Regions from separate parts of the Isoptericola sp. NPDC058082 genome, predicted to be linked through region 2. Evidence: predicted binding sites of a transcription regulator. Region 2 holds the regulator's gene; the other holds the start of a gene.
What was found. Region 2 encodes HspR, which represses chaperone genes until heat shock. Its sites were predicted from a motif close to AAGTTGAGTCNNNNNGACTCAACTT; they were not measured.

Region 1: the regulator HspR is predicted to act here: its motif matches at 6,434-6,458, upstream of clpB (ATP-dependent chaperone ClpB).

The regions. Positions count from the first base shown of each region.
Region 1 is NZ_JBHVSQ010000007.1:196,113-211,357, reverse strand. It holds gene ACFVS0_RS12225 (MerR family transcriptional regulator) at 1-392, shown strand, start outside; gene ACFVS0_RS12220 (exodeoxyribonuclease III) at 433-1,323, shown strand; gene ACFVS0_RS12215 (septum formation family protein) at 1,341-2,057, shown strand; gene ACFVS0_RS12210 (C40 family peptidase) at 2,484-3,350, shown strand; gene ACFVS0_RS12205 (hypothetical protein) at 3,533-3,661, shown strand; gene clpB (ATP-dependent chaperone ClpB) at 3,767-6,373, opposite strand; gene ACFVS0_RS12195 (LppM family (lipo)protein) at 6,521-7,597, shown strand; gene ACFVS0_RS12190 (alpha/beta hydrolase) at 7,590-8,582, shown strand; gene ACFVS0_RS12185 (DNA-3-methyladenine glycosylase 2 family protein) at 8,645-10,225, shown strand; gene ACFVS0_RS12180 (methylated-DNA--[protein]-cysteine S-methyltransferase) at 10,296-10,835, shown strand; gene ACFVS0_RS12175 (cation diffusion facilitator family transporter) at 10,854-11,942, opposite strand; gene mnhG (monovalent cation/H(+) antiporter subunit G) at 11,966-12,322, opposite strand; gene ACFVS0_RS12165 (monovalent cation/H+ antiporter complex subunit F) at 12,319-12,720, opposite strand; gene ACFVS0_RS12160 (Na+/H+ antiporter subunit E) at 12,717-13,343, opposite strand; gene ACFVS0_RS12155 (Na+/H+ antiporter subunit D) at 13,340-14,950, opposite strand; gene ACFVS0_RS12150 (Na(+)/H(+) antiporter subunit C) at 14,950-15,245, opposite strand, start outside.
Region 2 is NZ_JBHVSQ010000006.1:84,224-99,468, reverse strand. It holds gene ACFVS0_RS10535 (sigma-70 family RNA polymerase sigma factor) at 1-3,036, opposite strand, end outside; gene ACFVS0_RS10530 (hypothetical protein) at 3,249-4,025, shown strand; gene ACFVS0_RS10525 (DUF1540 domain-containing protein) at 4,063-4,371, opposite strand; gene ACFVS0_RS10520 (heat shock protein transcriptional repressor HspR) at 4,538-4,975, opposite strand; gene ACFVS0_RS10515 (DnaJ C-terminal domain-containing protein) at 5,031-6,041, opposite strand; gene grpE (nucleotide exchange factor GrpE) at 6,146-6,781, opposite strand; gene dnaK (molecular chaperone DnaK) at 6,778-8,661, opposite strand; gene ACFVS0_RS10500 (cold-shock protein) at 8,877-9,821, opposite strand; gene ACFVS0_RS10495 (GNAT family N-acetyltransferase) at 9,896-10,420, shown strand; gene ACFVS0_RS10490 (GNAT family N-acetyltransferase) at 10,448-10,924, opposite strand; gene ACFVS0_RS10485 (AraC family transcriptional regulator) at 11,011-11,811, shown strand; gene ACFVS0_RS10480 (LysE family translocator) at 11,915-12,532, shown strand; gene ACFVS0_RS10475 (histidine phosphatase family protein) at 12,547-13,209, opposite strand; gene ACFVS0_RS10470 (RidA family protein) at 13,285-13,695, opposite strand; gene ACFVS0_RS10465 (winged helix-turn-helix transcriptional regulator) at 13,775-14,155, shown strand; gene ACFVS0_RS10460 (MFS transporter) at 14,145-15,245, opposite strand, start outside.

The DNA.
Region 1 (15,245 bases), on a different contig from region 2:
CGGACGCGTCCCTGCGCCGCCAGCGCGACCTCGTGCGCGAGCGGCTGGGCCGGCTGGAGCGTGCGGCCGACGCCCTCGACCGGCTGGTCGAGGCGCGCGAGCGCGGCGTCCTGCTGTCCCCCGAGGAGCAGGTCGCCCTGTTCGGCGCCGACTGGCAGCCGTCGTGGGCGGCCGGGGCCCGCGCACGCTGGGGCGACACCGACCAGTGGGCCCAGTTCGCGGAGCGGTCGGCCGAGCGCACCCCCGAGGAGTGGCGGGAGGTCGCCGCCGACCACGACTTCACCGCCCAGCACGACCGACGCCGCCCCGGCCTGACGGCGTGGCTGCGCGAGGTCATCGACGCCGGTGCCCGCACGCACGGCGTCGACCCCGACACGGCGACGTGGGAATGAGCTCCCGAGGGCGTCGGCGACCGCCGGTAGCCTGGCGCCCGTGCGCCTCGCGACCTGGAACGTCAACTCCGTCCGTGCCCGCGTCGACCGGGTGATCGCCTTCCTGGAGCGCTCGGGCACGGACGTGCTCGCCATCCAGGAGACCAAGTGCCGCGACGAGCAGTTCCCCCACGCGGCGTTCGATGCCGCCGGCTACCAGGTGGCGCACACCGGGCACTCGGCGTGGAACGGCGTCGCCATCGCGTCCCGGGTCGGGATCACCGACGTCGAGACGTCCTTCCCGGGCCAGCCGGGGTTCGCCAAGCCCGCCGCGGCCGCTGACGCCGCACCGGCCGGCGCACCCGACGAGGCCCCGGACCCGACGCCCGACGAGGCACCGGCCACCCTGCTCGACGTGCCGCCGCCGATCGAGGCGCGCGCCCTCGGCGCCACCTGCGGCGGCGTGCGCGTGTGGTCCCTGTACGTGCCGCACGGCCGCGCGATCGGCGACCCGCACTACGCGTACAAGCTGGCGTGGCTGGGCGCGCTGCGCGACGCCGCGTCCGGCTGGCTCGCCGCCGATCCCCGCACCCCGGTCGCGCTGGTCGGCGACTGGAACGTCATCCCGCTCGACACGGACGTCTACGACCCGGCCGCGTTCGAGGGCCACACCCACGTGACCCCCGCCGAGCGGGAGGCCTTCACGGCGTTCGCGACCGCCGGCTACACCGAGGTGACGCGCGAGCACCTGCCCGCCGAGCACACCTACACGTACTGGGACTACCAGCAGCTCGCGTTCCCCCGGAACAAGGGTCTGCGCATCGACTTCGCCTACGCCTCCCCCGCCGTGCGCGAGCGCGTCACCGGCGTCGCCATCGACCGTGACGAGCGCAAGGGCAAGGGCGCCAGCGACCACGTCCCGGTGATCCTCGACCTCGCCGACCCGGCCTGACGCGCACGGAGCACGTCGTGACCCAGGACCCGGACCCGCACGACCGCGCGCAGGGCCCTGCACCCGACCCTGCACCCGACCCGGCACCCGACGCCGCGCCGACCCCCGCCGAGCCGGTCTTCGCCGCGCCGACGCCGGCGGGCGTGCTGCCCGCGGACGGCCTCGCCGGCCTGGGCCTGCCGGGCACGGGCGACGACGGCGCGCCCCCGCCCCGCGACGGCGCACGGCCCCGCGCCGGGGGCGGCGCCTCGGCCCGGGCGCGCCGCGGCGTGCGTCGCGCGGCCGTGGCGGTGGTGGCGCTCGCCGTCGTCGGCGGCGCCGTCGCGATCGGGGTCATGACGGCACGCGACCGGGCGACCGCGCCCGTGCCGGCCGCGGTGACCGGGGCGCGCGAGGTGAACGCGGCGCAGCTCGTGCTCGGGTCCTGCCTGCGGCACCTGCCGCCCGGCGACGTCGGCCGGGTGACCGTCGTGCCGTGCGCGGGCGAGCACGAGGCGCAGGTGGTGGGGCGCACGGACTCCGCGGCCGGTGCCGTGTGGCCCGGTCACGACGCGCTGGTGCGCAAGGCGTCCGCCGACTGCGGCCCCGGGCTGCTGGGCGCCGCGGGCCGCGACGCGGAGGGACTGACCTTCGTCGTCCTCACCCCGTCGGAGGCCGGCTGGGCGGCCGGCGACCGCACGGGACTGTGCGTCGCCGTGTCGGAGACTCCCGGGACGGTCGACCTGCTGGCCTGAGGACGGTCGACGTCTCCGATATCCCCCCACGAGTGGATTCTTACAGTGATCTTGGTCACATCCGGTATCACGCGACCGCGTCCGGTTCGCGCCGGGTTGACCGGACTCGTCCAGCACGGATGCCCACCGCCCCCCGCGCCAGCGACACGCGGGGCCTGTTATCGGAACGTGACCTCGAAGGGTCCGCGGGGTTAGCGTCCCTCGACCGCACCTGCCACGGGTGCCGGCCGACCGGGACGCAGCCGAGTGCTGCCGGCGTCCCGGTGACCACGAACCTCACGGCAGCAGCGGGAGACCCACTTCCGGCCGGCCGCCCGGGCACACCGCCCGGACGCTCCCGGCCTTGGGGTTCAGCCACCTCTGGTGGCGGGCCAACGATCTCGGCCTCACCCGACAGCTCATCTCGCAGGCTGGAGGTCACGCCCCATGTCCACGTCCCCTGCCTCCGCGCGCCCCGGCACCGCCGCCGCGGCCGCTCGCCGGCCCCGCCGGGCGATCATCGCCCTCGCCGTCGCCGGCGCCCTCACGGGTGGCGGTCTCGTCGCCGTCGCCCCCCACGCGTCCGCCGCCACCGGCGCCACCTCCGCGAACGTCGGTTCCGCGAACCTCGGCTCGGTGGCCGTGCAGGCCGCCAAGGGTTACAAGTCGACCGTCACGCTCAAGGTCGCCCGGAAGAAGACCGTCGTCAAGCACATGAGCGCCTCGAAGCGCCCGACCTACACCGTGACCGCCACCCGTTCCGGCAAGGCCGTGGCCGGGAAGGCCAAGCTCCTCGTCAACGGGAAGTCGGTCTCCACCCGCACGCTGCACAAGGGCAAGGCGACCTTCAACCCGAACTGGTCGATGCACAAGGTCGGCAAGAACAAGATGCAGATCTTCGTCCTGCCGAGCAGCTCGAAGCTCCGCAAGGTCGGCACGTCCGCCGTCACCGCGACCGCGAAGAGCGCCGGTTCGCCCGTCGTCGCGATCGCGAAGACGAAGGTCGGCGCCCGCTACGTCTCCGGCGCCACCGGTCCGAGCTCGTTCGACTGCTCCGGCTTCACCTCCTACGTGTACAAGAAGGCGATCGGCAAGAAGCTGCCGCGCACGTCGTCCGCGCAGAAGCACGTCGGCAAGAAGGTCTCGCGCAAGAACGCCAAGCCCGGCGACCTGATCTGGTCGCCCGGCCACGTGGCCATCTACATCGGCAACGGCAAGCAGATCGACGCCGGCAACCCGCGCGTCGGCGTCGTCAAGCGCAGCATCTGGCAGTCGAACCCGACGTTCATCCGGGTCAGCAGCAAGGCGGTCTGACCTCCCGAAGCACCCGTCGAGCCCCCGGCCTCCGTCACGCGAGGTCGGGGGCTCGACGCCTGTGTTCCCCATCCTCGCCGCCCAGGGTGAAGCCGCCCCGTTGCCGTGCCAGCCCGCGATGCCCCACCGGTAGACGCCGTGTCGGCGTTGTCGAAGAAGTCGAGCTCCTTGTCGTCCGGGCGGTGGCACGACGATGGTGCTGCAGAACCGCCTTCGACCCCGCGTCGTTCTACCCGTACACGCTCGACCCGGCGGCCGACGTGCCGTCGGTCGTGCGGGAGGGCGCCGGCCCGCAGACCTCCATCGGCTGACCCGGCCCCGCCGAGGTAGTGCGTGACGTGCCGAGGTAGTTCGTGACACGGAGTCACGAACGAACCACCTCGGCACGGCTCGGAACTACCTCGGCGGGCTTCGAGCTACCTCGGCGTGACGCTGAGGCCGGAGGCGTCCGGGTCGAGGTCCACGACGACGGTGCCGCCGTCGGACACGGCGCCGGACAGCAGCTCCTTGGCGAGCCGGTCGCCGATCTCGCGCTGCACCAGGCGGCGCAGCGGGCGGGCGCCGTACGCCGGGTCGAAGCCCTCCAGCGCCAGCCACTCGCGCGCGGCGGGCGTGACGTCCACCGTGATGCGCCGGTCTGCCAGGCGCTTCGCGAACGCCGCGACCTGGAGGTCGACGATCTCGCCCAGCTCCTCGACGTTCAGCGCGTCGAAGATCACCACGTCGTCGAGCCGGTTGAGGAACTCCGGCTTGAACGACGCGCGCACGGCCGCCATCACCGCCTCGCGACGGGCGGCGTCGTCCAGGGCCGGGTCCACGAGGAACTGCGAGCCCAGGTTCGACGTCAGCACCAGGATGACGTTGCGGAAGTCGACCGTGCGGCCCTGGCCGTCGGTGAGGCGTCCGTCGTCGAGCACCTGGAGCAGGATGTCGAAGACCTCGGGGTGCGCCTTCTCCACCTCGTCCAGCAGGACGACGGAGTAGGGGCGCCGCCGCACGGCCTCGGTGAGCTGGCCGCCCTCCTCGTAGCCGACGTACCCCGGAGGGGCGCCGACCAGCCGCGACACGGAGTGCTTCTCCGAGTACTCGGACATGTCGATGCGCACCATGGCGCGCTCGTCGTCGAACAGGAAGTCCGCGAGCGACTTGGCGAGCTCCGTCTTGCCGACGCCGGTCGGGCCGAGGAAGAGGAACGACCCGGTCGGACGGTCGGGGTCGGCCACGCCGGCCCGCGAGCGCCGCACGGCGTCGGACACCGCGCGGACGGCGGCCGTCTGGCCGATGAGCCGCTCGCCGATGACGTCCTCCATGTGCAGGAGCTTCTCGGACTCGCCCTGCAGCAGGCGCCCGGCGGGGATGCCCGTCCAGGCGGCGACGACCTCGGCGATCTCGTCGGAGCCCACCTTGTCGGCGATCATCGGCGCCTCGTGAGCCTGGGCCTCGTCCGCCTCCTGGGACGCCTCGGCCCGCTCGGCCTCCGCGAGCTCGCGCTCGACCTGCGGGATCTCCCCGTACAGGAGGCGGGCGGCGGACTCGAGGTCGCCCTCGCGCTGCAGCCGGTCGGACTCGGTGCGCAGCTCGTCGATGCGGGCGCGCAGGTCGCCGACGCGGTTGTGGCCGGCCTTCTCCGACTCCCACCGCGCGGTGAGCGCGGCGAGCTGCTCGCGGGTGTCCGCGAGGTCGGCGCGCAGGCGCTCCAGGCGCTCGGTGGAGGCGGCGTCGTCGGACTCCTTGAGCACGACCTCCTCCATCTCGAGGCGCGTGACGGCGCGCTGCAGCTCGTCGATCTCGACGGGCGAGGAGTCCATCTCCATGCGCAGGCGCGACGCCGCCTCGTCGACGAGGTCGATCGCCTTGTCCGGGAGCTGACGACCGGTGATGTACCGGTCGGACAGCGCGGCCGCGGCGACGAGCGCGGAGTCCGCGATCGTCACCTTGTGGTGCGCCTCGTACCGCTCCTTGAGCCCGCGCAGGATCGCGACGGTGTCCTCCACGGACGGCTCGCCGACGAACACCTGCTGGAACCGGCGCTCGAGGGCCGGGTCCTTCTCGATGTGCTCGCGGTACTCGTCGAGGGTCGTGGCCCCGACCAGGCGCAGCTCGCCGCGGGCGAGCATGGGCTTGAGCATGTTGCCCGCATCCATGGCGCCCTCGCCGCCGGCGCCCGCGCCGACGACGGTGTGCAGCTCGTCGATGAAGGTGACGACCTCGCCGTCCGACGCGGTGATCTCCTCGAGCACGGCCTTGAGGCGCTCCTCGAACTCGCCCCGGTACTTGGCGCCCGCGACCATGCCCGCCAGGTCGAGCGCGACGAGGCGCTTGCCCTGCAGGGACGTCGGGACGTCGCCCGCGACGATGCGCTGCGCCAGGCCCTCGACGACGGCCGTCTTGCCGACGCCGGGCTCGCCGATGAGGACGGGGTTGTTCTTGGTGCGGCGGCTGAGCACCTGCACGACGCGCCGGATCTCGGAGTCGCGGCCGATGACCGGGTCGAGCTTGCCGTCGCGGGCGCGCTGCGTGAGGTCGCTGCCGTACTGCTCCAGCGCCTTGTACGTGCCCTCGGGGTTGGGGCTGGTGACGCGGGACGAGCCGCGGACGGCGGGCAGCGCCGCGCGCAGGGCGTCGGCGGTCGCGCCCGCCTCGGTCAGCGCCTGGGCGGCGGCGGACTGCCCGGCGGCGAGCGCGATGAGCAGGTGCTCGGTCGAGACGTACTCGTCGCCGAGCGCCTCGGCCTCCTTGCCCGCGTTCTCCAGCACGGCGCTCATCGCGCGCGACGGCGCGGGCTGCGCGACGGCGGAGCCGCTCGCCTGCGGCAGGGCGACGAGGGCCGCGCGGGCGCGCTGGCCGATCTGCTGGGCGTTCGCGCCGACGGCGTCGAGCAGGCCGACGGCGACGCCGCCGCTCTGCTGGAGCAGCGCCTGGAGCAGGTGCACCGGCTCGAGCTGGGGGTTGCCCGCGGCCGACGCCGACTGGACGGCGTCGCCGAGCGCCTGCTGCGACATGGTCGTGAGCTTGATGTCCATGGGACCTCCGGGATGACGTGCGGTGATACGGGTCAGACTCCTGTCGGGGGAACGCCGCCAAAGTTGAGTCTATTCCGCTCAACTTTGAGCGCAAGGCGCCCGGGGTGCCGGGTGGCTCCCCGGCGGCCGCTGCGGGATGCTGGGCCGGTGACCACTCCAGCCCGCGGCCCCGTGCGCCGCCTCCGCACCGCGATCGCGGCGGCCCTGGCCGCCGTCGGCCTCCTCGCCCTCGCCGGGTGCATGAAGGTCGACATGGACATGACGCTGTCGGAGGACGACACCGTCTCCGGCTCGATCGTCATGGCCGTCTCGAACAGTCTCGCCGAGACCATGGGGATGGAGCCCGGCGAGCTGTGGAAGCAGGCCGGCGGCGAGCTCTCCCAGAACCTGCCCGAGGGCACGTCCCAGGAGCCGTACTCCGACGACGAGTACACCGGGACCAGGTACACCTTCACCGACGCCCCGATCAGCCAGATCTCCGGCGAGGGCGGCGAGGACCTCACCATCACCCGCGACGGCGACGACTACGTCGTGGACGGCACGATGGACCTCTCCGAGGGCGCCGACCAGCTGGAGTCGCTGCCGCAGAACGTGCAGGACGCCTTCGACGTCCGCCTCGCCGTCACGTTCCCCGGGCCGGTCAGCGACGCCACGGGCACCGTCGACGGCAACACCGTCACCTGGACGCCGAAGGTCGGCGAGAACACCGAGATCCACGCGGTCGGCTCGGCCACCGCCGGCAGCAGCTTCCCGTGGTGGATCGTCGGCCTCGTCGTCGGGCTGGTCGTCATCGGCCTCGTCGTGTGGTTCGTCGTGCGGAACAACCGCCGTCCCGCGACGTCGACGGGGACGGTCACGGGCACCGCGACGGGCGACGCCGCGTTCGCCGCGCAGGCCGCCCCCGGGGCCGTGCCGGCCGCCGGCTCGACGCCGGAGGAACAGGTCTTCGGCACGCCCGCGGCCCCGCCCGCCGAGCCGACCACCGGCCCGGTCGCCGAGCCGCTCGAGCCGGAGGCCGCGCCCGAGACCGCCCCGCCCGCAGGCCCCACGACCGGCCCCGTCGCCGAGCCGCTGGAGCCCGGCCGCCCGGGCGAGGAGGACACGGTCCGGCAGGAGCCCGCCGGCGGCGCCACCGAGCCCGACGTCGAGCCCGACGTCACGGGCACGCCCGACGACCGCCCCGGCGACGAGGACCGTCCGTCCGGTCCCGCGCAGGGTGCCTGACGCGCCGGCCGCGCCGCTCCCCGGACCCGGGGCGTGGCGCGAGGACGTCCTCGGCCCGGAGTTCCGGGCGCGCACGCTGCCGCTGCCCGGTGGCGCGGAGGCCGTGCTGGTGCGGCACGTGCCGTCCACGCCGGCCGACGACGGCACGCCGGGACCTCGCGGCGCCGTCGCGCGCACGGCGGTGCTGTACGTGCACGGGTTCGCGGACTACTTCTTCCACCCGCACCTCGCGGCGGCCGTCGCCGCGCGCGGGCTCGCGTTCTACGCCGTCGACCTGCGCGGGCACGGGCGCGCCTGGGACGCCCAGGTGTCCGCCGGCGGCGACCCGAACCAGGTGCGCGACATCGCCGTGTACGCGCAGGACCTCGACGCCGCGGCTGCCGTCGTCCGGGCCGCGGGGCACGAGCGGCTCGTGGTGCTCGGCCACTCCACGGGCGGGCTGGTGGCCCCGCTGTGGGCCGCGGCCCGGCCGGGCCGGGCGGACGCCCTGGTGCTCAACAGCCCCTGGGTCCAGCTCAACAAGCCCCGCCCGGTGCGGGTGGCCGCCACCGCGCTCGTCGAGGCCCTCGGCGTCGTCGCTCCGCGCGCCGTCGTGAACCACCTCGACGACGGCTACGCGCGGGCCCTGCACCGTGCCCACGGCGGCGAGTGGGACTTCGACGCGGCGTGGAAGCCGCACGAGCCGTTCGCCGTCCGCGCCGCCTGGCTGCGGTCGGTGCTGCGCGCGCAGCGCCGCCTCGCGCGCGGCCTGGGGCTCCGGATCCCGGTGCTGGTGCTGACCTCCGACCGGTCCACCACGGACCAGCACCTCACCACGGACACCGTGCTCGACGTCGCGCACATGCGCGAACGGGCGCGGCGGCTCGGGGGCGACGTCACCGTGCGCACGGTCGCGGGCGGCACCCACGACCTGGCCCTGTCACCGCGGCCCGCCCGCGACGCCTACCTCGCCGCCGTCCTCGACTGGATCGAGGCTCTCCCCTAGCGCCCACGATCGTGTCCGATTCCCGCTAGCACCTGGTCGGTGGGGCGCGTGAGGATGGGGACATGACGACGACAGCCCGCCCCGACGCACGGGAGTTCGAGGAGCGCTACCGCGCCATCGCCGCGCGCGACACCCGGTTCGACGGGCAGTTCTTCACGGCGGTGCGGTCCACCGGCATCTACTGCCGCCCCTCCTGCCCGGCGCGCACGCCCAAGCCGGAGAACGTCACCTTCTACCTCACCTCGGCGGCGGCGCACGAGGCGGGCTACCGCGCCTGCAAGCGGTGCCTGCCCGAGGCCGCGCCCGGCACGCCCGCCTGGGACCTGCGGCACGACCTCGCCGGTCGCGCGATGCGCCTGATCGCCGACGGCGTGGTGGACCGCGAGGGCACGGACGGGCTCGCGTCCCGCCTCGGGTACAGCGCGCGGCACGTGCACCGCCTGCTCGCCGCAGAGCTCGGCGCCGGCCCGCTCGCCCTGGCCCGTGCGCAGCGCGCGCAGACCGCGCGCAGCCTCGTCGTCGGCACCGACCTGCCGCTCGCGGACGTCGCCTTCGCGGCCGGGTTCGGCTCGATCCGCCAGTTCAACGACACGATGACCGAGGTCTTCGCCGTCGCGCCGAGCGAGCTGCGCGCGCGCAGCCGCCGCCGGGCCCGCCCCGACCACCCCTTCCGGCAGGCGACGGACGGCGGTCACGGCGCCGACGTCGCGCGGGTCCGCCTCGACCTGGAGCTGCCGGTGCGCGAGCCGTTCGACGCCCGCGGGGTCGTCGCCTTCCTCGCGGCGCGCGCCGTCGACGGCGTGGAGGTCGCGGACCTCGACGGCGACGACGTCCGGTACGCCCGCACGCTGCGGCTCCCCCACGGGCCGGGCGCGGCGGAGGTCCTGGCGGGGCCGGGCGTCGGGCCCGGCCGGGTCGCCGTGCGCCTGGAGCTCGCGTCCGCCGCCGACGTCTCGGTGGCCGTCGCCCGCCTGCGCCGGCTGCTCGACCTGGACGCCGACCCGGCGGCCGTCGACACCGCCCTCGCCGACGACCCCGCGCTGGCCCCGCTCGTCGCCCGCACGCCCGGTCTGCGGCTGCCCGGCACGGTGGACCCGCACGAGATCGTGGTGCGCGCCATCGTCGGCCAGCAGATCAGCGTGGCCGCCGCGCGCACGCACCTGGGCCGGCTGGCGGCCGGCGCCGGCACCCCGTACGACTCCGCGGTGCCGGGGCTCACGCGCCTGTTCCCGACGGCCGCGCAGGTCGCGGCCGCGGCGGCGGACCACCTGCGCCTACCCGCCCGGTCGGTCGCGACGGTCGTCGACACCGCCCGCGCCCTCGACGACGGCACCCTCGCCGTCGGGGTGGGCGACGACGGCGAGGCCCTGCGCGCCGCGCTCGTCGCGCGGCGCGGGATCGGGCCGTGGACCGCCGCCTACGTGGCGATGCGCGTGCTGCGCGACCCGGACTCCTGGCTCGACGGCGACGTCGCGCTCCTCGCGGGCGCTGCCGCGGCCGGCGTCGACCTCGGCCTGCCCGACGACGCCCCGCGCACGGCGCGCTCGCGCGCCCTGGCCGCCCGGGCCGAGCGGTGGGCGCCGTGGCGCTCGTACGCCGCCCTGCACCTGTGGCGCGCCGCCCTGCCGCCGAGCATGCGGTAGCGCACCTTCTCAGCCGTCAGTCCGAGCGCAGCCGCATGCTCGGCACCCACCCCAGACCCCGGAGGTTCCGATGACCGCCACGACCACCGTCCCCACCGCCCGCACCACCACCCTGAGCACCCCCGACGGCCCGTTCACCGTCGTCGTCGACCCGGACGGCACGGTCCTCGCGTCGGGCTGGACGACGGACGCCGACTCCCTGGTCGGCCTCGTCCACCCCGACGTCCGGCCCACGGCCACCACGACCGTGCCCGACGACGACCCCGCGGTGGCCGGCGCCGTCGCGGCGGTGCGCGCCTACTACGCCGGCGACGTGCACGCGATCGACGCCGTCCCCGTCCGCCAGGTCTCCGGCCCGTACCGCGCGCACGCGTGGGACGTGCTGCGCACCGTCGACGCCGGCGACCCCGTCACCTACACGCGGTACGCGGAGCTGTCCGGCCGTCCCGCCGCGGTCCGCGCGGCCGCGGGCGCGTGCGCGATGAACGCCGCCGCCCTGTTCGTGCCGTGCCACCGGGTGCTGCGCACCGACGGCAGCCTGGGCGGCTTCCGGTACGGCCTGGACGTCAAGCGCAGCCTGCTCGCCCACGAGGCGCGGCACGCGGGCTGATCCCGGGGCCGGGGCCGGTCAGAGCGAGGGCTCCTCGGGCGTGGACACGGTGAACACCGCACCGGCGATGACGGGGACCCGCGTCGCCGCCCGCTCCAGGTCGTCCAGGCGCCGCGCGACCGTCTCCTCCGGCTCGTTACCGCTGAGGTCGACGCTGGCCACGAGGTACAGCGACCTCGGCCCCACGTACTCGAGCCGCAGGTAGGTGACCCGCTCCACCTGCGGCATCGTCACGAGGTGCGCGAGCACGGCGGCCCGCGTCTCGGGCCGGGCGGCCTCCCCGACGAGGAACCGCCGGTTGCGGTCCACGAGCACGAGGGAGACGACGGCGAGCACGACGCCGACGACGATCGAGCCGACGGCGTCGGGCACCGGCGACCCCGTGAGCTGGTGCGCGAGCACGCCCCCGAACGCGACGACGAGGCCGACGAGGGCCGCGGCGTCCTCCGCGTAGACGGCGCGCAGCGTCGGGTCGGAGGTGACGAGCACGTGGTGCAGCACGTCGTGCTCGGCCTTCTTCGCCTCGGCGCGCGCCTGCCGGCTTGCCTGGAGGAACGAGAAGCCCTCGAGCACGAACGCGAGGCCGAGCACGGCGTACGCGACGCCGAAGTCGCTCGCGGGCTCGGGGTGCACCAGCTCCTGGATGCCGTGCGTGATGGACACGCCGGCACCGACGGCGAACAGCCCGATCGCGGCGAACATCGACCACACGTAGGCCTCGCGGCCGAAGCCGAGCGGGTGCTCGCGGTCGGCGGGACGGCGGGAGCGGCGGTCGGCGACGAGCAGGAAGATCTCGTTCCCGGTGTCCGCCCAGGAGTGCACGGCCTCCGCGAGCATGGACGCCGACCCGGTGATGGTGGCGGCCACGGACTTCGCGACGGCGACGAACGCGTTGGCGGCGAACGCGATGATCACGGTGACGGTACTCTCGCCGCCGGCGTGCGCGTCCTGCACGACGCGCGGGCTCGCGAGGGGTTCCGGCGGCGCGGCGCCCGGCTCGGTGTCGGCCGGGCGGCTCAGCGCCTCGAACGGGTCCGGCGTCGCGGAAGGGTCCGGCGCGGCGACGTGGTCGGGCTCGCGATCGGGTCCGGGCTCGGCAGGGGCCATGCGCCCGGTCTACCAGCCGTGGGTCAGTCGGGCTCGCCGAACTCGTTGGGACGCAGGTCCTCGGGGTCGACCTTGCCCGTGCGGAACCCGGCCCGGCCGACCATGTGCGCGGCGACGGGCGACGTGACGAGCTGGAACGCCACGACGAGCACGAGCATCGCGACGGCCGACCAGCTGCGCACCCTCAGCGCGAGCGCCGTGAGCAGGAGGATGAGGCCGAGCACCTGCGGCTTGGTGACGGTGTGCATGCGGGCCAGCAGGGACGGGAAGCGCACGAGGCCCAGCCCCGCGCCGAGCGTCAGGAACGCCCCGGCGAGCAGGCACACCGCGGCGACGGTGTCGGCGACCGTCGTCCACACACCCGGGTCGACGTGGGTCATCTCGGCGCACCTCCCGCGCTCTCGGCGTCGTCCTCGGCATCGATGGCGCGCGCGCCGTCCCGCTGCTCGCCCCGCGGCACGTCCGCGGCACGCGCCTGGGCGGCGACCTCCTCGGGCGTCCGCACGCGGCCCTCGTCCTCGGGCTCCTTCGCGGCGAACCGGGCCATCGTCACGGAGCCCACGAAGCCGACCATCGACAGCGCGACGAGGATCGGGATGGTCTCCGTGCGCCGCGACCAGATCGCCTCGATCGCGATGGCGCACACGAGCGTGACGGTCAGGGTGTCCAGCGCGACGGCCCGGTCGAGCATCGACGGACCCCGCTCCACCCGCACGAGCGCGAGCAGCGCGGCGACGGCCACGAGCACGGCGGCCGCGATCACGGCGGCGAGCATCATGCGTCCCCCCTCCCTCGCCCGGACGGCGGCGTCGCCGCGGCGTCGAGGGCCGCGGCGGCGTCACCGGGTGCCAGTCCGCACCGGGCCAGCACGGCGTCGCTCGCGAACGCGCGCAGCACCCGCTCCTCGAGCGCCAGCGTGTCGCGGCGCACGGCCTCCGCGCCGCCGGAGCCGTCGATGTCGAGCACGTGCAGGTAGACGACGCCGGTGCTGCGGCGCGCCTCGACGACCAGCGACCCCGGCACCAGCGACGACATCACCGCCGTGATGGTGAGGTAGGCGTCCTCGGGGTTGCGCAGCCGGACGGCGACGATGGCGCCGTGCGGCGCCGGGCCCGGCCGGACGGCCTTCCACGCCACCTCGAAGGAGGCGACGAACAGGTCGGCGACGAACCGCGCCACGAGCACGACGGCCCGCCACGGTCGCACGGTGCCCTGCATGTCGATGGCCGGCAGCGGGAACAACGTCAGCACGGCGCTCGCGATCACGGCACCCGCGATGACGTTCGCCCACGACAGGTCGCCCCACAGGAGCACCCACACGGCGGTGAGCAGCACGAGCGCGTGCCACTGCGAGCCCAGCCGGCGCAGCAGGTGGGCGGGTCGGCGCGACTGCGGGCTCATCCGTGCCCACCTCCCTGGTCCGCGTCGGCGTCGGTGTCGTCGCCCACGACGACCGACTCGCCGCGGCCGCGGTCCGCGCCGTCGGGGAAGACCGCGTCCACGTAGCTGTGGCCGTCCATCGACGCGGTGGCGGCGCGCTCCGCATAGCCGTACAGCGGGCCGGCGGCGACGGTGAGCAGCAGGCCGAACGCGACGAGCGCGCCGGTGGGCAGCACCATCCCGCGGGGCAGCGGCACGTCGGACTCGATCTCCTCCGACGGCGCCTGCCAGAACGCCTTGTTCCACGCCTTGACCACCGCGTACAGGGTGAGCAACGACGTCACGACCGACCCGACGACGAGCACCCACGCGAGCCCGGTCCCCACGGTCGCGCCCTCCGTGAGCAGGCCGACCTTGCCGAGGAACCCGGACAGCGGCGGGATGCCCGCCAGGTTGAGCGCGGGCACGAAGAACAGCACCGCGAGCCCCGGCGCGAGCTTGGCGAGCCCGCCCAGCCGGTCGAGCGACGTCGACCCGCCCCGCCACTCGACGAGCCCCACGACGAGGAACAGCGCCGTCTGGACGGAGATGTGGTGCACCACGTAGTAGATGGCCGCCGCCGTGCCCGCCTCGGTGGCGAGCGCGATGCCGAAGATCATGTAGCCGATGTGGCTGACCAGGGTGAACGACAGCAGACGTTTGACGTCGTTCTGCGCGACGGCGCCCAGGATCCCGATGACCATCGTGAGCAGCGCCAGCACCATGAGCACCTGGTCCACGGTGGGGTTGTCCGGGAACAGCAGGGTCTGCGTGCGCAGGATGGAGTACACGCCCACCTTGGTGAGCAGGCCCGCGAACACGGCGGTGACCGGCGCGGGCGCCGTCGGGTAGGAGTCCGGCAGCCACGCGGACAGCGGGAAGATGGCGGCCTTGATGCCGAACGCGAGCAGCAGCAGGAGCTGCAGCGCCGTGCGCACGGTCGGGTCGATCTCCGGCAGCCGCTCGGCGAGCTGCGCCATGTTCACCGTGCCGGTCGCGCCGTAGATCAGCGCGATCGCGGTGAGGAAGAGCAGCGAGGAGACCAGCGTGACGATGATGTACACCGACCCGGCGCGGATGCGCTCGGCCGTGCCACCCAGGGTGAGCAGCACCGCGGACGACGCGAGCAGGATCTCGAACCCGACGTAGAGGTTGAACAGGTCGCCGGTGAGGAACGCGTTCGCGACGCCGGCGGCCAGGATGAGGAACGTCGGGTGGAAGATCGCGACGGGGATCATGTCGCCGCGCGTGGTGCCCGGGTCGTCCTCCCCCTCGGGCACGCCCTGCCCCAGGGAGTACAGGAGCACGCACAGCAGCATCACGAACGAGACGGTGAGCATCACGGCGGAGATGCGGTCGGCCACCAGGTCGATGCCGACCGGCACGGCCCAGCTGCCGACCTCGACGACGATCGGCCCGCCGTCCGCGGCGACGAGCAGCCCGACGGACGCGGCGAGCGCGGCGGCGAGCGCGGTGACGCTGATGATGCGCTGCACGCGGGCGTACCGGTGCAGGGCGAGCGTCAGGCCGGCCGCGAAGAGCGGCAGCATGACGGGCAGCGGCACCAGCGTGGCGGAGTCCCAGGGCATCAGGGGCGCTCCTTGTGGCCGGCGGCGCCGTGAGGGGCCCGGTGACCGTCGCCGTCGCCGTCGCTGTCGTCGACGTCGTCGTACACGTCGGCGGCCTCCTCGTCGAGCGTCCGGTCGGGCTCGGTGTCGTCCGCGTCCTCGAACGCGGGGGCGTTGAGCGCCGCGTGCCGGGCGACGCGCCGGTCCTCGACGTCGTCCGCGACCTCGTCGTGGCCGTGCAGCTGCCACGACCGGTAGGCCATGGCCAGCACGAACGCGGTGAGCGCGAGGGTGATGACGATCGAGGTGAGCACCA
Region 2 (15,245 bases):
CACGGACACCGTGAGGGTGCCCGTGGCGCCGGCCGCGACCGTCGCGGCACGACCGTCGCCCGCCCCGTCGGCCACCGCGAACCGCACCGCGTGCGTGGAGGCGCTGTTGTCCACGGGGACGGTGACGGTGCGCCACGACGTGTCGGCGGACTCGTCGAACCGGCACTCGGTCGCGGCGAGCGTCACCGGCCCGCCGACGGCGGGCGCGAGCGTCGCGGCGGCGTACGACGCCGTCGGGGCGACGGCGGGCACCACGCCCTGCGCGGGCTCGTCGCCGTCGCGGTCGGCCACCCAGCGGTACAGCTGGAACTCGGCGGCGCCCGCGGAGAGCGACGAGCGGTCCGTGGCGGCGACGAAGGTGGCGCTCTCCCCCGGCGCGAGCCGCTTCTGCTCGGTGCTGACGCCGGCCGCGGTCATCCCGACCCGCATCGACTCGTCGCTGGTGTTGGTCAGCGTGCCGCGCACCTGCAGGCGGCCGTCGGCGTTCACGGTCTCGGCGGACTTCGACACGGCCCAGCTCGGGTCGTAGCACTCCGCGGAACCGTGCGTCCCGGCGGGCACGGTGGTGCGGTAGGTCTCGCCGCCGAGGGTCGTCGCGACCGTCCACGTGGCGGCGCCCGCGGGGACCCGGAGCCCGTCGGGCACCTGCACGGTGACCGACGCGCCGGGCGCGACCTCCTGCGCCGCCGCGGCGGTGTCGCCGGCGGCGTCGAGCCGCACCGCGAGGCTCTGGTCGGTGAGGTTGACGTACGTGCCCTCGACCACGGAGGAGGCCGTGCTCACGCCGCCGACGGCGGTGCAGCGGGCCTCGACCGCGCGCGCCCCCGAGGCCGCGCCCGCCCACGACTGCGCCACCGTCACCGCCGCGTTGCCGCCCACCGTGTGCGGGGATCCCGGCAGCTGGGGTGCGGCGGAGACCGTCATCGGGCCCGGCGCGGCGGAGCCGTCCGCCACGACGCGCAGCCGGACCGTCCGCTGCTCGCCCGGCGCCAGCGGCGCTGCGTCGGGCCGGGCCACGCAGGTCCAGACGGCGCCGGCCGCGGAGTCGCCCGTGCCGGGCACGCACACGAGGTCGCCGTCGGTCGTGACCGGCCGCAGCCCCGCGGGCACGCCCAGCTGCACCGACCAGGCGGCGGCCGGCTGGTCGCCGGTGTTCCGCACCGCGACGGGCACCCAGGCCGCGCCCGGGTTCGAGACCGGGACGGCGTCGCCGCTCGAGGCCGTGAGCTCCGCGCCGTAGGGCCGCACGGTGGTGGGAGGCAGGGCGATGTTCTCCCGCCCCACGCCGTCGGCCCAGACCGCGACACCGATCGCGTAGCTGCCGCCGGAGTGGGCGCGCACCGGCACCGAGACGTCGCGGGTCGCGCCCGGCTCGAGCGTGCCGACGGTGCAGCGCGCCGTCCTCCCGGTGGTGTCCCCCGGGGTGCACGACAGGGCGTCGGCGGCGAGCACGTCGCCGAGGGCCGCGCCCGCCGGCGCCTGCGGCGTCGCCAGGTCGACGCCGTCCGGCAGCGCGACCTCGACGACCGTCGCGCTCGCCGCCGCCTTCCCCGTGTTGCCGACGGTGAGCACCAGGGACTGCGGCGCGCGGGGCTCGAGCGGCGCCGCGGCGGCCGTGACCGTGAGGTCCGCGACGGGGGCGAAGAGCGTGGTGCCGAGCAGGTTGACCGGGCTCGTCGGGTCGGCGGTGGGCTCCGGCGGGTCGGCGGCATCGTCCTCGGCGGGCTGCACCGCACCCTCGCCGGGCTGCTCCCCGGGCGGGGTCCACGGTGCGCCCTGGACGGTCACCGGCGCCGGCGGCACCGCCGGCGGCTCGTCGCCGCCGCCGAGCGCGTTGAGCACGGTGACGACCCCGACGGTCGCGACGGCGACAGCGCTGGCCGCCGCGGCGACGCTCGCCGTGCCGACCGCGGCGGCCGTGCCCGCCGTCGCGGCGGCCGTCGTGCCCGCGGTGGCGGCGGTCGCCGTGGCGGCACCTGCTGCCGTGGTGCCGGCGGTCGCGCCTGCCGTCGTGCCCGCCGTCGCCGCCGCCGTCGTGCCGGCGGCCCCTCCCGTGACGCCCGCGCCACCGGTGATGCCCGCGCTTCCGACCGTGGCGGTGCCGACGGTGCCCGACGCGGCCGTGCTGCTGCCCGCGACGGCCCCCACGCTCCCGACGCTCCCGGCGCCCACGGCGCTGCCGGCCCCCACGCTCCCGGTCGCGACGGCCCCGCCCAGGGCGCCACCGATGGGTAGCGCTCCCACGACGGCGAGGCCCGCGATCCCGACGATCAGCGGCGCCACGACCGCCCGCATGCCGTGCGCGATGTCCCCGAGCTCGAGCACGAGGGACCGGCACTCCCCGCACGTCTCGAGGTGCGCGTCGACCTTCGCGACCTCGCGCCGGGCGAGGCCGCCGCGCACGTACGCGCCGAGCAGCGGGTTCACCACCCGGCAGCCGTCGGTGGGCGCGTGCGTGAGGTGCTCCTGCAGGTAGCCGACCCGCAGCCCCTCTCGGGCGCGGTAGGCGAGCGCGGACACGCCGTTGGGGGTCAGGCCGAGGATCGGGGCCACCTCCGCCGGCGCGCGTCCCTCGATCTCCGTGTACCAGAGCACGGCCTGCCAGCGCTCCGGCAGCGCCTGGTAGGCGTTCTTCACGACGGAGTGCTCGAAGCCCTCGAACGTCGCGACGTCGGTGGGGTCGACCAGGCCGAGCGCGGCCTCGAACGTGCCGTCGTCGGACGTCGGGCGGGTGCGCTTCACGCCCCGCGCGAGGTCGGCGGCGAGGCGCCGCACCACGGTGAGCAGGTAGGCCCGGAACGTCGCGTCCGGGCCGCCGCCGTGCTGGAGCACGTCGAGCACGCGGTGGAACGCCTCGGAGACCAGGTCGTCCGCGTCGGCCGCCGACCGGACGTACTGCCGGGCCACGGCCCGCGCCGCCGGGAGGTGCCGGGTGTAGAGGGCCCCGAACGCCTCGAGGTCCCCACCGCGCACGTCGAGGATCAGCTCGGCGTCACTGCGCGCCGAGTCGTCCGACCCCACGTAGACGTCCGTCATGGCCGACCTCGCTCTGCACCCGATGCTGCGCGAAGGCCACACGCAGACCCCCGTACTTTACGCGCCGGGAGCACCTGCTCGCGGGGTGAACTTTGGGCCGAGATCCGCGGGATTCCGTGCCTCAGGCAGCGGAGAGGGCTATCCCGGGGCACCTACCGATGAAAGTCGGCCACAACTGCGTCATGATGGCTGCCCATGGCGGTCCCTTCATCATGAACCGGTCCACGAGCGGGCCCCCCGACGCGCCCGAGCACGTCTCGGACGTGATCGACCGCTGGCGCGCGACGAGCCTCGCCGAGGTGTGGCTGCGCCCGGACGACTGGTACCACCCCGCCGTGGACGCCCTCGTCGAGGCCTTCGACGACGGCCGGTCCCCCCACGCCGCCGCCCACCGGCTCGGCGCCGCGCGCGGACGGGCCGGCGTCGGCCTGGGCGAGACGCTGGACGACCTCGAGTGCCTGTACCGCTCCGCCCATCACCCGGCCGACCCCGACGCGGTCCGCGCCGTCGCCGTCGGGTGGGTGCGCGGCCGCGACGCCGAGCCGGCGCTCGGCGCCCTGCGCGACCCCAGCTCCGGGCTCCCCACCCGCGAGTACCTGGCCGAGCGGCTGCGGGAGACCTACGGCGCCGCCGTCGGCGCCGACCAGGACGTGCCGGACACGCACTGCCTCGTCGTCGTCGACGTCGCCGTCGACGGGCTCGCCCCGTGGGACCGCGCCGCACGCTCCGCGACAGTCGGCCGCGCCCTCGAGCAGGTCTACGGCGAGGGCCACCCGATGGCCGCCCTCACCGACGGCGTGTTCGTCGTGCTCGCGCGGCGCGACACGGGGGTGCCCGACCTGGCCAAGGCCACCCGCGGGGTGGTGGAGCGCAACGCCGCGCTCATGGGCCTCGGAGACGCGCTGAGGCGCCCCACCCGGGTGTGGGTGGAGCGCCTCCCGACGTCGCACGCCGCCGCCGTCGAGCTGCTGACGCAGCTGGCCCGCTAGCCGTACCGGCCCGGCACGGCCCCGGTCAGGTGCCGCGTCAGTGCTGGGCGTACGTGAGGCAGTCGGCGTGGCTCTCGTCGTCCGGGCCGGGGCCGACGCGGATGGCCGACGCCGCGCACTCGAGGTCGGTGTTGTGGACGCAGTCGCCGCGCTGGCACGCGCCCACGTGGGCGACGACCTTCTCGAGGCCGCCCTTCGCGCTCAGCGGGATGAAGGTGGCGCACGCCGCGTCGCCGCTGTGCCCCGCGATCGTCACCGCCCCGGCGTGGCAGCCGTGGTCGTGGTTGTAGCCGCAGCCCTCGACGGTGCACTCGGTGACCTCGGGCATCTCCATCAGCGTGCTCATGGTGCGCTCCTCGCCGCTCGACGCCGGCTCTCGCCGCCTTCGACCACGATATTCCTCTCGCACGGAAATGCACAGCGAATGCGGGATCGAATTCACGGCGTATCGAATAAGGAATACCTTACCTATTGCACCATGAATTAGCGAAGAATTGCGTTGCGAAAAGACGTCAGCCGCGGCGGTGCGGGCGCCACAGCACCAGCGCGCCCTCCTCGGCCTCGATGTCGGCCCGGAGGTCGGACCGCTCCGCGCGGCGCACGCGCTGGCCGCGGCGCACGACGACGACGTCGCCCGTCGAGCCCGCCGTGAACACCCGGCCGCCGGGCTGCATCGCGAGCGCCGCGAGCCGGCCCTCGAGCTGGGCGACGTGCTCCTGCAGGTCGAGGATCCGTCGGATCCCGGCGAGGTTGATGCCCTCCACCTGCGCGAGCCGCTGCACCTCGAGCAGGCGTGCCACGTCGCGCTGGGAGTAGCGGCGGCCGCGCCCGGGGGTCCGGCGCGGCGTGACCAGCCCGAGGCGGTCGTACTGCCGGAGCGTCTGCGGGTGCATGCCGGCCAGCCGGGCCGCCTGCGACACGGTCAGCACCGGCGCGTCCTCGGTGACCATCGCTACCTCCCTCGCTCGGTGCCTCCGGCCGGTCAGCCCGCGCCTCGCCGCGGCGTCACTCCGCCGCGCGCTGCGCGAGCCCCGCCCGCACGTCCTCGTGGTCGCTCTCGGCGGCGAACGCCTCGAGCGCCTCCTTCGCCTTCTTGCTGAGCTTCTGCGGCACGGCCACCTGGACCGTGACCAGCAGGTCGCCCTGCGTCTTCGTGGTCCTCACGCCGCGGCCCTTGACCCGCAGCACCCGCCCGGTGGGCGTGCCCGCCGGCACCTTGAGCCGCACGGTGTGCCCGTCGAGCGTCGGCACCTCGACCGTCGTGCCCAGCGCGGCCTCCGCGAAGGTCACGGGGACCGTCATGCGCAGGTTCGCGCCGTCGAGCGTGAAGACGGGGTGCGGCGCGACGTGCACGGTGACCACGAGGTCGCCGGCGTCGCCGCCGCCCGAGCCGGGACGCCCCTTGCCGCGGATGCGCAGCTTGCGGCCGTCGTTCACGCCGGCGGGGATCTTGGTCTTGACCTTGCGGCCGTCCACCGTGAACTCGACGGTGGCGCCCTCCACCGCCGTGCGGAACGGCAGCGTGGTCTCGGCCGCGACGTCCGGGCCCTTCTGCGGAGTCGTGAAGCCGGCGCGCTGCCGGCCGCCGCTGCGGAAGCCGCCCTGGCCGCCGAGCATGGAGCTGAGGATGTCCTCGAAGCCTCCGCCGCCCGCGCCGCCCTGGGGGTACTGCTGGTAGCGCACGTTCGGGCCGGCGCCGCCGCCGAACATCGAGCCGAAGACGTCCTCGAACCCGTTGCCGCCACCGCCGCCCGGGCCTGCCGCGAAGCGGGCACCGCCTCCGGCCATGGCGCGCACGGCGTCGTACTGCTGGCGCTGCTCGGAGTCGGACAGCACGGCGTACGCCTCGCCGATCTCCTTGAACTTCGCCTCCGCCGACGCGTCTCCCGGGTTCTGGTCCGGGTGGTACTGGCGCGCGAGCTTGCGGTACGCCTTCTTGATGGCCGCGTCGTCCGCGTCCTTGGGGACGCCGAGAGCGGAGTAGAAGTCCTTCTCGATCCAGTCCTGACCTGTCACGACGCCCTCCTTCCTGTCATTGTCCGCGAGATCGACCCGCCCGTCGCGAGAGCGGCCCTCGAAGGGTCGGTCTCACGACGGGCAGGTCGATCTCGCGGGTGGTGTCACTCGGGGCCGACGACGCCCACGCGGGCGGCTCGGACGACCCGCTCGCCGATGCGGTAACCGGGCTCGACCACCATCGCGACGGTCGTGCCCGTCGCCTCGGGGTCCACGTTGTGCATGAGCGCCTCGTGGACGTTCGGGTCGAACTCCTCCCCGACCGCGCCGAAGCGCTCGATGCCGAACCGCGCCAGCGACGCGTCGAGCTTCTCCGCGATGGCCGCCATGGGCCCGCTCAGCTCGGCGTGCTGCTTGGCGCGCTCGATGTCGTCGAGCACCGGCAGCAGCGCGGCGAGCACGTCCTGCGTGCCCTGGGTCCGCGCCGCCTCCTGGTCGCGCAGCGACCGGTTGCGGTAGTTCGTGAACGACGCCCGCTCGCGCTGCAGCGCGTCCAGGTGCTGGGCCGCCTCGGCCTTGGCCGCGAGGACCTCGGCGCTCTCGGCGGCCTCGCCCTCGGGCTCGAAGTCGAGGGCGGCGAGCGGGTCGTCGCCCTCCCCCGCGGCGGCGGGCTCGGAGGCACGCGCCTCGCCCGACTGCGGGTCGACCTTGCGCTTGTCGGTGAACTGGAAGGGGGTCTCCCCCGAGCCCTCGGAGTTCTCCGGGGGCTCGGGGACCGACCGCTGGTTCTCGTCCGTCACTTCTTGTCGTCCTCGTCGTCGACGATCTCGGCGTCGACCACGTCCTCGTCGGGAGCGGAGGTCGCGCCCGCGGCAGCGGCCGCGTCGTCCTCGGCCGCCTGGGTGTCACCCGCGGCCTGCTCCTGCTCGGCCGTGGCGTAGAGCGCCTGGCCGATCTTCTGCGAGGACGCGCCGAGCTTCTCGTACGCGGACTTCACGGCGTCGGCGTCCTCGCCCTCCAGGGCGGTCTTGACGCCGGCGATGTCGGCCTCGACCTCGGTCACGACCTCGGCAGGGAGCTTGTCGCGGTTGTCCGCGATCTGCTTCTCCATCGAGTACGCGAAGGCCTCGGCCTGGTTGCGGGTCTCCGCCTCCTCGCGACGCTTCTTGTCCTCGGCGGCGTGCTCCTCGGCGTCCTTCACCATGCGGTCGATGTCCTCCTTGGGGAGGGCCGACCCGCCGGTGATCTTCATCGACTGCTCGGTGCCCGTGCCGCGGTCCTTGGCGGACACGTGCACGATGCCGTTCGCGTCGATGTCGAAGGTGACCTCGATCTGCGGGACGCCCCGCGGCGCCGGGGCGATGCCGGTGAGCTCGAAGGTGCCCAGCGGCTTGTTGTCGCGGGTGAACTCGCGCTCGCCCTGGAAGACCTGGATCGCCACGGACGGCTGGTTGTCCTCCGCCGTGGAGAAGATCTCGCTGCGCTTGGTCGGGATGGCCGTGTTGCGCTCGATGAGCTTGGTCATCACGCCGCCCTTGGTCTCGATGCCGAGGGACAGCGGGGTGACGTCGATGAGCAGCACGTCCTTGCGCTCGCCGCCGATGACGCCGGCCTGCAGGGCCGCGCCCACGGCGACGACCTCGTCCGGGTTGACGCCCTTGTTGGGCTCGCGGCCGCCGGTGAGCTCCTTGACGACCTCGGTCACGGCGGGCATGCGGGTGGAACCACCCACGAGCACGACGTGGTCGATGTCGGAGACCGAGATGCCGGCGTCGCGGATCACCGCGTGGAACGGCGCCTTGGTCCGGTCGATGAGGTCCTGCGTCATCTGCTGGAACTGCGCGCGCGTGAGCTTCTCGTCCAGGTGGACGGGGCCGTTCTCGCTCATCGACAGGTACTGCATCGAGATGGTGGTGCTCGTCGCGGACGAGAGCTCCTTCTTGGCCTGCTCGGCCGCCTCGCGCAGACGCTGCAGGGCGATCTTGTCCTTGGACAGGTCGACGCCCGCGCTGTTCTTCACCTGCTTGATGAGGTGGTCCACGATGCGCTGGTCCCAGTCGTCGCCGCCGAGGCGGTTGTCGCCGGACGTGGCGCGCACCTGGATGGTGGAGAAGTCGTCCTCGTCCTTGCCGACCTCGAGGAGCGAGACGTCGAACGTGCCGCCGCCCAGGTCGAAGACCAGGATGAGCTCGTCCTCCTTGCCCTTCTCCAGGCCGTAGGCGAGGGCCGCCGCGGTGGGCTCGTTGACGATACGCGTCACGTTGAGGCCCGCGATCTGGCCGGCGTCCTTCGTGGCCTGGCGCTCGGCGTCGTTGAAGTACGCCGGGACCGTGATGACCGCGTCGGTGACGGGCTCGCCCAGGTACTCCTCGGCGTCGCGCTTGAGCTTGCCGAGCACCCGCGCGGAGATCTCCTGCGCGGTGTACTTCTTGTCGTCGATCTCGACCGACCAGTCGGTGCCCATGTGGCGCTTGACCGACGAGATGGTGCGGTCGACGTTGGTGACCGCCTGACGCTTGGCCACCTCACCGACGAGGACCTCGCCGGTCTTGGAGAACGCGACGACGGACGGCGTCGTGCGCGACCCCTCCGCGTTCGCGATGACGGTGGGCTCGCCGCCCTCCAGGACGGCGACCACCGAGTTGGTGGTACCCAGGTCGATACCGACTGCTCGAGCCATGTGTGCTGCCTCCATGCGTACGTCCGGACGCCTGTGCGCCCGAGGTTGAGTCAACTGCACTCAACGTAAATCTCGGCGTCCCCGCCTCGCAAACCGCGGGCGCCAAAGTTGAGTCTGTATGGCTCAACCTTGCTCGGGGCGCCGATATTCCCCCAGGTGGCCCCTGCTGTTCGCCGTGAGCGAACAGCAGGGTCGCCACCAGAACGGCGCGGCGCTCAGATCAGCTCGACGCGGTCGGCCTGCGGTCCGCGGTCGCTCTGGCGCACCTTGAACCGGACCCGGTCGCCCTCCTCCAGGTACTCGCCGCCCTGCACGACCGACACGTGCACGAACAGGTCCGCACCCCCGGCGTCGGGGGTGATGAAGCCGAAGCCGCGGTCCGCGTCGTAGCGCGCGACGGTGCCCTCACCTCCGCGCACGGGCCCGCCGGACGCCGCGGGACGGCCCGGCCGGCCCCGGTCACGGTCGCGGTCCCGGTCGCGCCCCGCGTGCGAGCCGGAGCCGCGCACGAGCCGCACGTCGCGGGCGTTCGGCCCCTTGTCGCCCTCGACGACGTCGTACGTCACACGCGCGCCCTCGGACAGCGAGGTCAGGCCCGGGCCGAGCGCGTTGACGTGGACGAAGAGGTCACCGCCGCCCGCGTCGGGAGCGATGAACCCGAAGCCCTTGGTGTCGTCGAACCAGGACACGGTGCCGTCCGCGCCGTCGGAGGCCGCCCGCGCCGCCTCCGCGGCGAGCGGGAGCAGGTGGTCCGCCTGCGGTCCCTTCTCCCCCTCGACGACCATGAACGCCACCCGCTGGCCCTCGGAGATCACCCCGCCCCCGACGATCGCCGAGCTGTGCACGAAGATCTCGCCACGACCGTCGTCGGGCGTGACGAAGCCGTACCCCTTGGCCGGCTCGTACCAGGCGACCGTGCCGAGCACGCCCACGGGCGCGTCGGCGGACCGCTCGCCCGTGACACGGACGCGGCGCGCCTGGGGGCCGCGGTCGCCCTCGCCCACCTCGAACTCGACGGCCTGACCCTCGCGGAGCTGCTTCGGCCCGTCCTCGCCGACGATCTCGGACGCGTGCACGAAGAGGTCCTCGGCCTCGTTCCCGAGGTCGATGAAGCCGAACCCTCGGTCGGCGTCGAACCATCGGACTGTTCCCTGGGGCACCTGGTACTCCTCGTCTTGGCAGATAGTGCTCCCCCCAGTGTCGCGCGGAGTACGGTCCCGACGAGAATCGCCAGGTGACCCGCGACAGGACGCCCCCGCCCACCGCCCGCCTGAGGTTCCGCGCGATGGGCGCGGACGACCTCGACGAGATGGCCGCGCTCCTCGGCGACCCCGACGTCATGGCGTACTACCCCGCCCCGAAGACCCGCGCCGAGGCGGCGGCGTGGATCGCCTGGAACGAGGAGAACTACTCCCGCCACGGGTACGGGCTCTGGTTGCTGGAGACCCTCGACGGCACCTTCGTCGGCGACTGCGGGCTCACGTGGCAGCGCGTCGGTGCCGAGGTCCGGCTCGAGGTCGGCTATCACGTCCGGGGCGACCTGCAGGGGCGCGGATACGCGACCGAGGCCGCCGCCGCGTGCCGCGACTTCGCACGCGACACCCTGAGGGCGCGCGAGCTCGTGGCGATCGTCCACCCCGACAACGCGGCGTCCCGTCGGGTCGCCGAGAAGCTCGGCATGCGGCACGTCGCCGACGACACGACCGGGGCCGTCCCCGCCCGCACCGTGATGGGCATGGACCTGCGCCCGCACCCCTGAGCACCCACGTGCTCCCGGGCGCCCGCCTCAGAGCGCCTTGCGCATCTGCTGCGTGACGACGGCGTACCCCGCGGAGTCGTAGAGCGACACGGCGGCGGCGTTGCGGCCGAAGACGTTCAGCTCCAGCGCGGTGGCGCCGGCCTGCCGGGCGGCCTCCTCCGTCGCGGCCAGCAGCGCACGCCCCAGGCCCTGACCGCGCCGGGACTCGACGACCTCGATGTCGTAGAGGAACGCGATCCCCGCCGTGGTGTGCGGCGGGTCCAGCGCCACCCAGCTGCGCCCGACCGGCTCCCCGTCGGCGTCGACGGCGAGGTTGACGAGCATCCCCTCCGTCGCCGGTCCCCGCGGCAGGAGCCGCGCCGACTCGTCGCGGGCCCGCCGCACCGCCCCCTCGTACGGCCAGCGGCCCGCCGCGACCTGCTCCGCCGCGTAGTCCGCCGCCAGGGCGTCCTGCCACTCGTCGAACTCGGCCGGGGTCATCGGGCGCAGCGTCACCGTCGTCATGCAGAGCATGCTGGCACCCCTCGTCCGCCGGCCGCGCAGGGTGCGGGCGACCGAGCCGGCCGCCAGATGCCGTACGGTCGGCGTCGATGACCGAGTTCTGGCACGACGCGGCGCTGCCGCAGCTGGAGGCGCGACGGTCCTGCCAGGACGCCGCGTGCTACCGCCTGCACTCGCACGACCGGTTCTCGGTCGGACTGATCGACGCCGGCACGACGACGTTCACCGGTGCGGACGGCGCTCCCCTGCCGCTCTCCGCCGGCGACGTGATCCTCGTGCCCGCCGGTCACGTGCACTCCTGCAACCCCGACCGGGGTCGCTGGGAGTACGGGATGATCCACGCCGACCAGGACTGGGTCGCGGGCCTGCTGCCCGCCGGGGCGGACGCCCTCCTGGCCGGCATCACCGTCCTGCGCGACCCCGGCGCCTACCACCGGGTGCGCGCCGTGGAGGACCTGCTGTTCGCACCGGGCGACGGGAGACGGGTGGACGGCGCGCGGGTCGAGGAGGCGCTCCGCCAGGCCCTGCGCACGTGCGCGACGGCGTCGCCCCACCGCCGGATCGCCCCCACCACGGACGACGCGCTGCTGGAACGTCTGCGACCGGTGCTGGCCCGGCTGCACGACGACGCGTCGAACCCGGCCCTCGACGAGCTGGCCGCCGTCGCGGGGATGGACCGGTACGCGCTGGTGCGGACGATGAAGCGGGCCACCGGGCTCACCCCGGTGGCGTGGCGCCACAACGACCGGGTCACCGCCGCGCGGGCGATGCTGCGCGCGGGCACGCCGCTCGCCGAGACCGCGCACGCGCTCGGGTTCGCCGACCAAAGCCACTTCCACCGCGTGTTCCGCGCCCACGTGGCCGCCACCCCCGGCGCCTACCGGCGCTGACGCCGCGCCGGGCGGTTGCCCTCGGGCGGGCGGCGGCGCCCCGGTCCGTCCAGGTGCAATTTCGTCCAAGACCGCGACGGCGGGCTCGCCCGAGCATGCCCGCATGGAGCAGTTCCTCGCCGTCGCCGTCGCGCACTTCCTCGCCCTGCTGATCCCCGGGGCCGACTTCTTCCTGATCGCCCGCACCACGATGACCAGCGGCTGGCGCAGCGCCAGCGGCGCGTGCGTCGGGATCGCCTGCGCGAACGGCGTCTTCGTCGCGGTGGCGTTCGGCGGGCTGTCCGCGATCACGAACCCGGCGGCGCTCCTGGTGGTCCAGGGCGCCGGCGGCGTGTTCCTCGTCGTCATGGGGATCGCGTTCGTGCGCGCCCGGGTCGACGTCGAGCTCGCCGCACCGGCCAGGCTCGGCCGCGGCTCGTGGACGCGGAACCTCGGCCTCGGGCTCGCGTCCGGGCTGCTCAACCCGAAGAACGCGCTGTTCTACGTCAGCCTCGCCGCCACCCTCACCGCCGCGTCGCCCGGCACCCGCGCGCTCTACGGCGCCTGGATGGTCGCCGTCGTGCTGGCGTGGGACCTGTTCGTCGCCGTCGCGCTGGGTTCCGAGCGGGCGCTCGCGCGCCTGGCCCGCCTGCTGCCGTGGCTGACCAGGGCCGCCGGCGGCTTCCTCGTGCTGCTGGGGCTCGGGATGCTCGTCACGCTCGCCGCGGGCCTGGTGCGGTGAGCGTGACGGACCCGTCAGTCGTCGACCGGCTCGCCGGTCGGGTCGTGCGCGACGACCGCGTCGAGCAGCGCGCCGCCGACGGGCTCGCGGTGCCAGTCCACCAGCCGCCAGCCCGACCCCGGGTCCCCCTCGACCTCGATGAGGCCGGTGTTCGCGAGCGGGGTGTGCGCCAGCTCCTCGACGTCCAGGCCGCGGACGCGCGCGCCGGACCACGAGCGGATGGCGGCGCCGTGGGAGACGGCGAGGACGACGTCGTGGTCGCGCGCCGCGAGCGCGGCGACCGCGTCGTCGAACCGGGCGAGGAACGCGTCGCCGTCGGGCCCGCCGGGCATGCGTCGCGACCGGTCGCCGCGGGACCAGGCGAACACGGTCTCGAGGTAGGTGTGGTGGTCGGCGAGGTCGGACGACATCTCGAGGGAGCCGGCCTCCACCTCGCGCAGGCCGTCGAGCACCGTGGGGCGCAGGTCGCGGGCGGCGGCCAGGGGGCCGACGGTGTCCGAGGTCCGCACCAGCGACGACACCGCGAGGGCGTCGATCCGCCGTTCCTGCAACGCGGTCGGGACGGCGGCCGCCTGCTGCTCGCCCAGCGGGGTCAGCCGGGGGCCGGGGGCACCGGTGTCGAGCAGCCCCGCCACGTTGGAGGGGGTCTGGCCGTGTCGCAGGAGGAGGAGACGCATGCCCCCAGGGTTTCATCCCGCGCCGCCACCGACGGCCTGGCGCGTCCGCGGCACCCGGCCGGCACCCGCCGACCCTCAGTCGAGCACGGCGTCGGCCTCGATCTCGACGAGCACGTCCGGCTCGAACAGGCTCTCCACGCCGACGAGCGTGGCGGGCGGCCACGGCTGCGGGATGCCGAGCTCCTCGACGACCTCCTCGATCCCCGCCACGAGGTCGCCGTACCTCTCCGGCCGCCAGCCGACGACGAGGAAGCGCAGGCGGACCACGTCGCCGAACCCCGCTCCGGCGCCGGCCAGCCCCCGGGCGGTGTGGCGCAGCGCCCGGGCGACCTGGCCGGAGAGGTCGCCGACGGCCGCCGGCGACCCGTCGGCGTCGCGGCCGACCTGCCCGGCGACGTGCACGTGCCGGGAGCCCACGCCGATCGCGACGTGGTGGTACGGGACGGGGTGGAGCATGCCGGGCGGGGTGCGCAGGTCGACGGTCACGGGACGTCCTTCCGGTGGGGCGATCAGGTATCCCGTGTCTACCTGGTCTCCTCAGGCCACTTCAACGAGACTAGGTGTCGTGAACGAGACCGCCCCGGCCCTGGCCCCTGCCCACCGCGAGCTGCTCGACCAGGTGCTCGACAAGTGGTCCCTGCAGGTGCTCGAGTCGCTCTGCGAGCGGCCCCAGCGGTTCAACGAGCTGCGCCGCAGCATCCCCGCCGTGACCCAGAAGTCGCTCACCGCGACGCTGCGGCGGCTCGAGCGCAACGGCATGGTCGAGCGACGGCTCCTCAGCTCCCGCCCGGTCGCCGTCGAGTACCGCGTCTCGGGGCTCGGCAGCACGCTCCAGGACCTCGTGGACGCCCTGCTGGCCTGGTCCGCGTCCGTCCTGCCCGACGTCGAGGCGGCCCGGGAGGCCTTCGACGGCCCCGGGCCCGACGCGGCGCCGCTCAGCCGCTGACGGCGGCGGCCGGCGTGGCGGCCGGCGTCCGACCGCGGGCGCCGAGGTACCGGGCCGCCAGCAACCCGAGGCCGCCGGTGAGGACCTGCACCCCGCCGACGACGACGAGCACCGGACCCGCGCCCACCACGCCGATGACCGCGCCGCCCACGAGGAGCCCGAGCGAGGCGCCGCCCGAGTGCAGCACGGTCTCCGCCGTGAACGCCGCGCGCCGCTCCGCCCCGGAGGTGCGCTCGCTGATCAGCGCGTTGAGCGCGGCGATCCCGAACGGCGTCGCCAGCCCGCCGACGGCGGACACGAGGGCGACGCCCACCACGCTCGGCACCACCGCGGGGAGCGCCGCGAACGACAGGCCGAGCACGGCCCAGGTGCCGACCGCCGTCGCGAGGCGCGGCAGCCGGTCGACGAGCAGCGGCGCCGCCAGCGACGCGGCGACCGACGTCGCCCCGTAGCCGCTCATCCCGGCCGCGATCAGCGCGCCGGGCATCCCGTGCTCCACGCCGAGGACCGCCAGCCCGAGGCTGAAGCCGAACCAGCACAGCCCGCCGACGCCCGCCGCGGCGATCCCCACCGCGACCTGCGGGTGCGCGCGCAGGACGGCGAGCACCGCCGTCGGCTCCTCCTCGCCCCGCGCCGGCGCGCGGCCGTCCGCCCGCGGAACCCTGAGCATCGCCGCCGCGGCCACCAGCACCACGGCGGCCTGGCACCACAGCAGCGGCTCCGCGCCCCACGCCACGACCAGCCACGCGCCGAGCGGCGGCGCGAAGATCATCGACACGCGATGGGCGAGGTCCTGCCACGCGAGCCAGCGCGCGGCGGACGCGCCCGCCCCTCCTGCCCCGCCACCGTGCCGTCCGACGTCCGCGAGGTCGGCGACGAGCGCGCGCTCGGCCGGCCCGAGCAGCGCCCCGGCGACGCCGGTCACGAGGCCGGACGCGCACAGGCTGACCGCGCCCACCTGGCCGACGAGCGCCGCGAGCGGCACGATCGCGAGCCCCGCGGCCTGCACGAGCATGACGGGGGCGAGCGCCCGGCCGGACACCAGCCGCTCGCGCAGGCCGCGGCCCCACCAGCCGACCGTCAGCAGCGG